One region of the Acidocella aluminiidurans genome, then DNA from elsewhere that is predicted to be linked to it. Evidence: riboswitches for the same ligand, from Rfam matches in the RefSeq annotation. Region 1 holds a riboswitch; the other holds the start of a gene.
The links. A riboswitch is a leader RNA that binds a small molecule or an ion and turns the genes downstream of it on or off. The one in region 1 is predicted to bind thiamine pyrophosphate.
Positions count from the first base shown of each region.

Region 2: another riboswitch for thiamine pyrophosphate. It lies ahead of thiC (phosphomethylpyrimidine synthase ThiC); the one in region 1 lies ahead of ACZ46S_RS15775 (ABC transporter substrate-binding protein).

Region 1 is NZ_AP031589.1:3,204,096-3,209,475, reverse strand. Features, by position in the region: gene ubiA (4-hydroxybenzoate octaprenyltransferase) at 1-584, shown strand, start outside; gene ACZ46S_RS15780 (cation diffusion facilitator family transporter) at 783-1,706, opposite strand; TPP riboswitch at 1,780-1,875, shown strand; gene ACZ46S_RS15775 (ABC transporter substrate-binding protein) at 1,867-2,823, shown strand; gene ACZ46S_RS15770 (OmpA family protein) at 2,989-4,074, opposite strand; gene ACZ46S_RS15765 (OmpA family protein) at 4,267-5,325, opposite strand.
Region 2 is NZ_AP031589.1:3,382,419-3,387,798, forward strand. Features, by position in the region: gene treY (malto-oligosyltrehalose synthase) at 1-403, opposite strand, end outside; gene malQ (4-alpha-glucanotransferase) at 400-1,899, opposite strand; gene thiC (phosphomethylpyrimidine synthase ThiC) at 1,999-3,819, opposite strand; TPP riboswitch at 3,860-3,980, opposite strand; gene ACZ46S_RS16705 (Lrp/AsnC family transcriptional regulator) at 4,022-4,459, opposite strand; gene putA (bifunctional proline dehydrogenase/L-glutamate gamma-semialdehyde dehydrogenase PutA) at 4,586-5,380, shown strand, end outside.

The DNA.
Region 1 (5,380 bases):
AGGCGCTGAGCTTCCTGGCGGGTCTCTGCGCCATCGGGCTGGCGATATTGCTGACGCTGAACAATAGCGCGAAGCTGCTGGGGGTGGCCTCTTTGGTGCTGGTGGTGCTGTATCCGCTGGCCAAGCGCGTCACCTGGTGGCCGCAGGCCTTTCTGGGGCTGACCTTCGGCTGGGGCGCGCCGTTGGGCTTCGCCGCGGCAAGGGGGCATCTCACCTGGCCGGTGCTGTTTCTCTATCTCGGGGCGATTTTCTGGATCATCGGCTATGACACGATCTATGCGCATCAGGACCGCGAGGATGATACGCTGATCGGGGTGAAATCCACCGCAAGGCTGTTCGGCACGCGCACCCGCGAGGCGCTGTGCATTCTCTACGGGCTGGCCTTTCTGATGCTGCTGATCGCGATGTCCGGCTTTTCGCTGCACCCTTGGGGCTACTGGCTGATGGTGGTGCCCGGCGCCTTGCTGGTGTGGCAGATCGTGCGGCTGGATATCGATAATCCGGGGCGGTGCCTGGCGCTGTTCAAGCTGAACCGCGAGGTGGGGCTGGCGGTGGCGGCGGCGATTCTGATCGGCTGGATTTAGTTCTAGAGCAATATGTGTTTAGGTTGACGCGCAGCGTCAAAATAAACACATGAAATTGCTCGATAAAACAAAATTTAGAGCATCAAGCTAAAAGCTTGATGCTCTAAAAGTTTTTGGGCGTTGGCAACGCCGGTGCACACGCCCGAACGTCTTTCGCCGCTTTTTTGTAAAAAAGCGGCACCAAAAAACTTTTGGCACCTATCCTTTTGCTTCCACCTGATCGTCCAAGCGGTGATCCTCAATCCCCGCCGGCTCCAGATGCACGCTCACCTCCACCCGGCCCGGCAGCGCCCGACGCACGGCGCGCTCCACCGCATCGCCGATGGCATGGCCCTCATTCACGCTGAGCCGCCCTTCCACCTCCAGGTGAAACTCCACGAACACCCGGTCCCCGGCATGGCGGGTGCGCAGATCATGGATATCCTCCACCCCCCGGCAGCCTAATGCCGTGCGGCGGATCATCATCCGGTCCGTCTCGGTCAATTCCCGGTCGAGCAGCTGGGTCAGCGCCGCATTCGCCACGAAGCGCGCATTCCACATCATGTAGAACGCGATCAGCAGCGCGAAGGCTGGGTCGGCGCGGGTCCAGCCGGTGAAATGGGTGAGCGCCAAAGCCGCCAGCACGGCGGCGTTGACCGCGACATCGGTGAGATAATGCGCGCGGTCGGCGGCGATGGCGGTGGAGCCGGTGCGGCCCACCACCCAGCTCTGCATCACCACCAGCACGATGGCGGCGAGCAGGCTCAGCGCGATGATCATGATGCCGAAATCCAGCGCTTCCAGCCTTTCCGGAAACACCAGCCGTTCGATGGACTGGAAGGCCAGCACCATCGCAGCACCGGCCAGCAGCATCGCCTGGGTGAAGGCGGCGATGGCCTCTCCCTTGCCATGCCCGTAGCGATGATCCGCATCCGCCGGGCGCTGGGCATAGCGCACCCCATAAAATGTGGCGAGGCTGGCGCCGACATCCACCAGCGCATCCACCGCCGAGGTAAGCAGGGACATCGAGCCGGTAGCGATCCAGGCGGCGAATTTCACCACCACCAGCACCACGGCAAAAGCCAGGCTGGCCCCGCTGGCGGCCTTGCGCAGCGTCGCGTCGGTCGGGTCTGTCGTGCTCATGAGAGCGGTTTAGCGCGAAGCCCCCGGCCAACCCAAGCCGCAAGATTGACGACATGCCCCAAAACGCGGGAGAAGCGTCCCGCCGGGGTGTCCGCATCGTGCGGGCTGAGATCATACCCGTAGAACCTGCCTGGGTCATGCCAGCGAAGGGAGAGCGCCAATGAGCCTCAATAGACGTCTATTCCTCTCAACCGCCAGCGCCGCGCTGTGCGCGCCGGCCCTGGCCCGCGCCGCGACCGCGACGCCGTTCACGCTGATTCTCGACTGGTTCGTGAATCCCGACCACGCCCCGCTCTTCGCCGCGAAATATTGCGGCGCCTACGCGAAGGCCGGGCTGGATGTGAAGCTGGTGGCGCCGACCGACCCGGATCTGCCGCCGCGCCTGGTTGCCGCCGGCAAGGCCGATGCGGCGCTGACCTACCAGACCGAGCTGTATCTGCTGGTCGATCAGGGTCTGCCGGTGCGCCGGACCGGCACGCTGATCGACCAGCCGCTGAACACGCTGACGGCGCTGAAGCGCAGTGGCATCACCAAGCTGCAGGATCTGAAGGGCCGCAAGGTCGGCTATTCGGTGGCGGGGGTGGAGCCGGTGATCATCGGCGCGATGCTCAAGCATGTCGGCATGAGCCTGGCCGATATTCAGCTGGTGAATGTGAATTTCGAGCTGGTGCAGGCGCTGCAGAGCAAGTCCGTGGATGCGGTGATCGGCACCTACAGGAATTACGAGGATATTCAGCTGGCGCAGGCCGGGTTGGACCCGGTGATCTTCCTGCCGGAGGATTACGGGGTGCCGGCGTCTGACGAGCTGTTGCTGCTCTCGAATGAAAGCGGGTTGAAGAACCCCGCGCTGAAGGCGTTCCTGAGCGCGCTGAGGGAAGGCGTGGCGGCGTTGCAGGCCGATCCGGACGGGATGCTGAAACAATTCCTGAAGGAAAATCCGAGCCTGAATGACAAGCTGGACATCGCCTCCTGGAACGCGATGCCGCCTTATTTCGCGAAGGATCCGGCGAAGCTGAACGACGCCCGCTACCTCACTTATCGGGATTTTCTACTGGCCAACGGCGTCATCAAGAAGAAGCTGCCCTTGGGCGACTACGCCGTGCAGATCGAAGCCTAGAGCAATATGTGTTTAGGTTGACACGCCAGCGTCAAAATAAACACATGAAATTGCTCGCTAAAACAAAACTTAGAGCATCAAGCTAAAAGCTAGATGCTCTAAGTCATAAAAGTTTTTGGGGGTGTGGGGTGTTTTTTCAAAAACACCCCACGTCTTTCTTTTTCCTTAGTGGAAGATGATTTCCACACGACGATTCTGCGGCTCGCGCACACCCGGGCCGGTCGGAACCAACAGGTGGGTTTCGCCATAGCCATGCATCTCGATCTCGTTGGCCGGCACGCCGTCGGCGACGAGCTGAGCGGCAACCGCCTTCGCGCGCTTCACAGACAGCCCCATGTTGTAGGTCGCGGTCCCCGAGGTGTCGGTATAGCCGTTGACTTCCAGGGTGGTGACGTTCTGCGTCTTGGAGTCGGACGCGGCCTGCGCGATGATCTGGGTCGCGCGCGGCGTCAGGTTGTACTTATCCCAGTCGAAGAACACCAGATAGGTCTTGGCCGGGGTGGGCGCCGGGGCCGCTTGCGGAGCCGCGGCCGGCTGCGGGGCCGGGGCCGGCGGCGCCGGCGGGGCGAATTCGTAACGCAGACCGATATTGATCTGATTGTTATACTCGCCCTGCTGCTTGAAGCTGGCGGGGATGCCGGCATTGTCGATCGCGTAACGGCGCGCCGTGGTCAGGCCGATGAAACGATATTCCACCGTCGCGGAGAGGCCCATCACCGGGGCGATCGGGAAGGACAGGCCGACAATGCCCTGATAGGCGAAGGAGCCGCGCGCCTGGTTGACGTTGAAGCCGGCGGCGTTGGCATCGCTGTAGCGGGCTTCCTGCCAGCCGATGCCGGCCCCCAGATAAGGATAAAGCCAGGGCAGGCCGATATCGAAATCATAGACGCCGTTGACGAAGCCGCCATACTGGCTCTCATGCCCGCTGCCCTTGGCGGCGAGCCCGCCGGACTTCACCTTGTCCAGCCCGTTGCGGATATAGTCGCCTTCCAGCTCGACCCGCCAGCCATTATTGAAGCCGTAGCCGATGGCGGCGCGGGCATCGAAGCCGTTCTTTAACACCGCCTTGGTGTCGCCCGGGAGATTGACGCCGCCGGCGACATAGTTCTTCTGGGTGGTGGCGCTCTTCAGATCCAGGCCGCCGCCCAGGCTGACATAGGGGCCGGCCACTGGCTGGGCCTCTGCCCGGCCGGCCAGCGCCAGCGGCACGGCCAGCATTGTCGCGGCGAATAAGGCGGCTCGAAACTGCATGATCTGATTTCCTTCCGACAGGCGCCATTCCAGAACGGCACTTGAGCCTATGTGGAGGCAAATGGGCCGGTTGCGAAGGGGGCGCGCGCACGCGGCGCTTTTCTGTAGCCAAAATGCAACGCGCCTCACGCGCTTGGCAATAAAAAACCCCGGCAGTTGCCTGCCGGGGTCTCATCCACGCTGGCGCGAAGATTAGTGGAAGATGATTTCCACGCGACGGTTCTGCGGCTCGCGCACACCCGGGCCGGTCGGAACCAGCAGGTGGGTTTCGCCATAGCCGTGCATCTCGATCTCGGAGGCCGGCACGCCGTCGGCGACGAGCTGGGCGGCAACCGCCTTCGCGCGCTTCACAGACAGACCCATATTGTAGGTCGCGGTACCCGAGGTATCGGTGTAGCCGTTGACTTCCAGGGTGGTGACGTTCTGCGTCTTGGAGTCGGACGCGGCCTGCGCGATGATCTGGGTCGCGCGCGGGGTCAGGTTGTACTTATCCCAGTCGAAGAACACCAGGTAGGTCTTGGCCGGGGCCGGAGCCGGGGCAGCGACCGGGGCCGGAGCCGGGGCCGGAGCCGGCGGGGCCGGCGGCTGGAACAGCTGATAGCGCAGACCCAGCAGGAAGGTGTGGCTGGTGGACTGGCCGACATGCAGCGTGCCACCGCCCGGCTGGATCGCGGCGTAGTTGCGGCTGGCGGTCAGCTGGGTGAACTTATACTCGGCGGTCAGGGACAGGCCCGGCACCATCGCCAGCGGGTAGGACACACCGCCGATGATGTTGTAGGCGAAGGAGCCCTTGGTGCCGCCGACGCCAACGCCGTTATTCACGACATGGCTGTCGAACTTCTGCCACTGATAGCCAGCACCGGCGCCGACATAGGGGAAGATCGGCAGGCCGACATTGAAATCGTACAGCACGTTGACCATCGGGCCATAGGTGTTCAGGCCGCCAGTGACGCGGGTCTGGCCGAGGCCGCCATTGCCATCAACCTTGTGCGCGGTGTCGCGGTAGAAGTTGCCGTTCAACTCAACGCGGAAACCGTTGCCGAAGCCATAACCCACGGCGGCATCGCCAGAGTAGGAGTCACGGAACAGCATCTTGCCGGACGCGCCGGTGGCGCGGTTGTTGATGTTGATCGGGTTCTGGATGGTGGTGCCAGCACCGAGGCTGACATAAGGGCCGGTAACCGGCTGCGCGTGCGCCGCGAGGGGCAGCGCAAGGCAGGTGGCGGCGGCGAGGGCTAAGCGCAGCTTCATGACGTAACTCCAAAAGTGAGTGCGTTTAATTAACCAAGGTCTATTTAGCCCTGCG
Region 2 (5,380 bases), 180 kb from region 1:
TGTTCAGCAGCGGGTCCGGATTGTCCCAGTCGATATCGAAAAAATCCGCATAGGCGCTGCGTTGCCCATGCTCCAGCACATCCTGCCACCAGGGATTGTCCGCACCGCCCACCGCCATATGGTTGGGGACGATATCCAGCAGCAGTCCCATCTCATGCGCCCGCAGCGCCGCCCCCAGCCGCTCCAGCGCGGCCATGCCACCCAGCTCCGGGTTGATCCGTGTCGGGTCGATCACGTCATAGCCATGCATCGACCCCGCGCGGGCGGTCAGCAGCGGCGAGGCGTAGAGATGCGAGACCCCAAGGGCCGCGTAGTAGGGCACCAACGCCACCGCGTCATCGAGGGTGAAATCCTTGTGGAATTGCAGCCGGGCGGTCGCGCGCGGCGTGGTGCGCAGGGTCATTTTGCCTCCTTGCGGGCTTGATCAAGGGCGGAGAGCCGGGCCTTCACATCCTCCCGGGCGAATAAGCTCGGCGCATCCGCGGGCAGGCGGCGGCGCCAGTTCGGGTGCTCGTCGGTGGTGCCGGGCAGGTTGGGTGCATCCGGGCTGCTCAGCGCATCCTCGATCGGCAGCAGCGCCAGCGCGCAGGCTGACTTGCCGAGATGCCGTGCCGCCGCCAGCGTCACCGGCTCGGCCTCCTGTGGGCCAGGCTGCGCCGCGCGGCTGGCGCCGGAGCGGCGAAACGCCGCCCACAAAGCGGCGCGATCCTCCCTCCGCGCCGCCTCATCCTCGCTGGTCCGCCCGAGCCGCCGCCGCCAGGCGATATCCTCGCTCCGCCACCAGCCGGCCACCGTCGGCAGATCATGGGTGGTGGTCATCGCCACCGCCTCCGGCGACCAGCGGGCGGGCGAGACGAAGCTCTTGCCGCGCCGCTCGAACCAGAGCACCCGCATCCCGGCAATTCCGGCGCGCGCCAGATCCGCGCGCAGCCCTTGCGGCAGCGTGCCGAGATCCTCGCCCAGCACGATGGCGCGGTGGCGGGTCGATTCCAGCACGGTCAGGCGCAGCAGATCCTGGAACGGCATTGAGAGATACGCGCCCTCACGCGGCGAGCGCCCCAGCGGCACCACCCAGAGCCGCTTCAACCCCATCACATGGTCGATGCGCACGCCGCCGGCATGGCGCAGCGCGTGGCGCAGCATGGCGAGATAGCCGGAAAACCCGCTGCGCCGCAGCCCCAACGGCGAGAAGCCGGTAATGCCCCAGCCCTGGCCCTCTTGGTTGAACAGATCCGGCGGCGCGCCGATTTCCAACCCGTTCAACATCTCGCTCTGCCGCCCCCAGGCCTGGGCGCCATCCGCGCTGGTACCCACCGCCAGATCACTGATCAGCCCGACCCGCGCCCCCGCACCGCGGCAGGCCTGCTGGGCCGCCTCCAGCCCGGCCTCCGCCTGCCATTGCAGCCAGGCATGGAAGGCGATCTCCTTGGCATAAGCGCCGGCGAAATCCGCCAGCGCCGGATTGTCCGGGTGCCTATACGCGTCCGGCCAACGCCGCCAGTCGCAGACGCCCAGATGCAGGCTGAGCGCCTCATACCGCGCATGCTGCTCCAGATCCGCCCCGGCCTGGGCCCGATAGGCGGCCAGCCCGGCCTCGTCGATGCCATGATCGAAATCCTGCCGCAGCAAGGCGAGCTTGCGCGCGGCGGCGCGCGGCCAGTCGATCAACCCATCCGGCGGGGCGATGGCATCGCGGGCGATGTGCAGCACATTCAGCGCGATGCGGCTGGACGGGGCATAGGGCGCATAGCGTGTAACATCGCCCGCAAACAATGCGTGGACCGGACTGAGCGCGATCGCATCCGCCCCTTGCGCCGCCGCCTCGCGCCCATGCGCCGCCAGCGCCGCGAAATCGCCGATGCCGCCATCATCCATCCGGCGCAGCGCATAAAGCTGCAAGGCCAGCCCCCAAAGCCGCCCCTGCGTCTGGGCCAGGCCATATGCACGCCCCGGGGCGACGGCGAGGTCATACTGCTATCTGCTCCCGCCCAGCATTCATCAGCCTTTGTCTTTGTTTGGCACATAAAGCGCGCCGCCGGCCTCGGTGAAGGCGGCGCGCATCGCCTCCATCCCCTCCTGGCGCTGCGCCTCGGCGCGGATATCCTGGCTGATCTTCATCGAGCAGAATTTCGGCCCGCACATTGAGCAGAAATGCGCGCTCTTATGCGCCTCCTTCGGCAGCGTTTCGTCGTGAAAGGCTCGTGCCGTATCCGGATCAAGTCCGAGATTGAACTGATCCTCCCAGCGGAATTCGAAACGCGCCCGGGAAAGCGCGTCATCACGCAGCCGCGCCGCCGGATGTCCCTTCGCCAGGTCCGCCGCATGAGCCGCCAGCTTGTAGGTGATCACCCCAGTTTTCACATCTTCCCGGTTCGGCAGGCCGAGATGCTCTTTGGGGGTGACATAGCAGAGCATGGCGGTGCCGAACCAGCCGATCATCGCCGCCCCGATCGCCGAGGTGATATGATCATAGCCGGGCGCGATATCCGTGGTCAGCGGTCCCAGCGTATAGAATGGCGCCTCGCCGCAGGTGGCGAGTTGCTTATCCATATTGTCTTTAATCTTATGCATCGGCACATGGCCTGGGCCTTCCACCATCACCTGGCAGCCTTTCGCCCAGGCCCTGCGCGTCAGCTCGCCCAACGTCTCCAGCTCCGCAAACTGCGCAGCGTCATTCGCATCCGCGTTTGAGCCAGGGCGCAGCCCGTCACCCAGCGAGAACGACACATCGTAGCGGCGCATGATATCGCAAATTTCGTCGAAATGCTCGTAGAGAAAACTTTCCCGGTGATGCGCCAGGCACCATTGCGCCATGATCGAGCCGCCGCGTGAGACGATGCCGGTGACGCGCCGCGCCGTCAGCGGTATATGCGCCAGTCTTACCCCGGCATGGATGGTAAAATAATCCACCCCCTGCTCGGCCTGTTCGATCAGCGTATCGCGGTACAGCGCCCAATCCAGCTTCGCCGCATCTCCGCCTACTTTTTCAAGCGCCTGATAAAGCGGCACAGTGCCGATCGGCACCGGGGAATTCCGAAGGATCCAGCTGCGGATATTGTGAATATTCCGTCCGGTGGAGAGATCCATCACTGTATCCGCCCCCCAACGGATCGCCCAGACCAGCTTTTCCACCTCCGCAGCTTCATCGGAGGTTACCGCGGAATTGCCGATATTCGCATTGATCTTCACCAGGAAATTGCGGCCGATCACCATCGGTTCCAGCTCCGGATGGTTGATATTTGCCGGCAGAATGGCCCGCCCGGCGGCGATTTCCGCACACACGAATTCAGGCGTGACGAATTCCGGCAAGGAGGCGCCGAAGCTCTCACCATCCGCCAACCGCGCCTGCGCCTGCTCATGCGCGGCCGCCCGGCCGAGATTTTCCCGGTGCGCGGCATAGATCATCTCCTCGGTGATGATGCCGGCGCGGGCAAATTCATATTGCGTCACCAGTGCAGCCTCATCGCCCATTCGCACTTCATGCGCCGCCGGGCAGGGTGGCACGAGCGTCTCCGCGCTGGGGTAGCCATTATCCTCTGCTTTCACCGCACGCCCTACATAGGTGCGCAAGCCACGTTTGCTGAGCCAGGCATCACGCAATTTCGGCAATCCGTCCTCAAGCGAGATGGGCTCAGCCGGGTCGGTATAGGCGCCGGAAGTGTCATAAAGCTGCAGCGGCGCTTCATTCGCGCTGGGGTGCAGGGCGACCTCCCGGAACGGGACCGCGATTTCAGGATGTCCGGGCGCTGGTGAATAGATCTTGCGCGATCCGGTAATCGGCCCTGTGGTCACGCTGAGGGTCTTGGTCTCGATATCCACGGCTCGTCTCCCTTTGTAGCGGAACACGGGTCAATGGATTCACGAATTCATCCCCCGTCCCTCCGCCGATGTTAATCGGATCAGGTTCAAAGGGTCCGCGGCGGTGGGCAAAGCCCCTGGCCACATCTCAGCTCTCTCGCAGAGCCCCCCTCGGTGCGGGCAAGGGAGCACCCGCACGGCAAGGTTGTCAAGCCCGCCCGGCTCAGCGTTCCTTCACGGTTTCCATCGCCACGTAGGTGGAGCTGGAGGCGACGAAGGGCAGCGCCGAGATTGCTTCGCCCAGGACCTCGCGATAGCGCTGAATATCGGCGGTGCGAACTTTCAGCAGATAATCGAACGACCCCGCGATCATATGGCATTCCTCCACCTCGGGGATGCGCCGCACCGCCGCGTTGAACTGGCTCAGCGCCGCCTCGCGCGTGTCGGAGAGCTTGATCTCGGTGAAGGCGATATGGGTGAGGCCGAGCCGCGCACTGTCCAGCACCGCGCGAAACCCGGTGATCACCCCGCTCTCTTGCAGCTTTTTCAGCCGCGCCTGACAGGGGGTTTTGGAGAGGCCGACCTGCGCCGCAAGGGCGGTGACGCTCATCCGCCCATCGCGGGAGAGTAAAGCGAGGAGCTTGTGGTCGAATTCATCCAAATCGGCTATAGAAACTGACTTTTTCATAATTTTCACCTAAAAATACAAACAAAATAAGCCTTAAATCTGTTTTCTTTGGACATTATAAGGCAAATCGCCTTGGCAGCGCATGTTAAGCCATGCTTCATGATCCAAGCCCCGCTTTTCGCTGCTTTTGCACCGCCCATCGCCCCGCAAACCGCCTTGCGCCAGGCCATCACCGCTGGCTTTCGCCGCGCCGAGCCAGAGTGCATGGCGCCGTTGCTCGCGGCCGCCACGCTGGCGCCTGAAGATCGCGCCGCCATCGCGCAAACCGCCATCGCCCTGGTCACCCGCCTGCGGGCGCAGAAACCCGCCAGCTCGATGGCGGCTTTGATGCAGGATTACGCCCTCTCCAGCGAGGAGGGCATCGCGCTGATGTGCCTGGCCGAGGCGCTGCTGCGAATCCCCGACGCCCCAACGCGCGATGCGCTGATCCGCGACAAACTCGTCGGCGGCGATTGGGGCGCGCATCTGGGGGCTGAGAAAAGCCTGTTCGTTAACGCGGCGTCCTGGGGGCTGGCACTCACCGGCCGGCTGGTGGCCCCGCATACCGAGGCCAGCCTGGGGGCTGCCCTTACCCGCCTGGCGGGGCGCGCCGGCGAACCGCTGATCCGCGCCGCGATGGACCGCGCCATGCGTCATCTGGGGGCCGCCTTCGTCAGCGGCCAGACCATTCAGGAGGCGCTATCCCATGGCCGCCCGTTTGAGGCCAAAGGCTTTCGCTACAGCTACGACATGCTGGGCGAGGCGGCGCTGACGGCGCAGGATGCCGCACGCTATTTCGCCGAATATGAGGCCGCGATCCACGCCATCGGCCAGGACGCCGCGGGCAGGGGCGTCATTGCCGGGCCAGGCATCTCGATCAAGCTCTCGGCCCTGCATCCGCGCTATGGCCGCGCC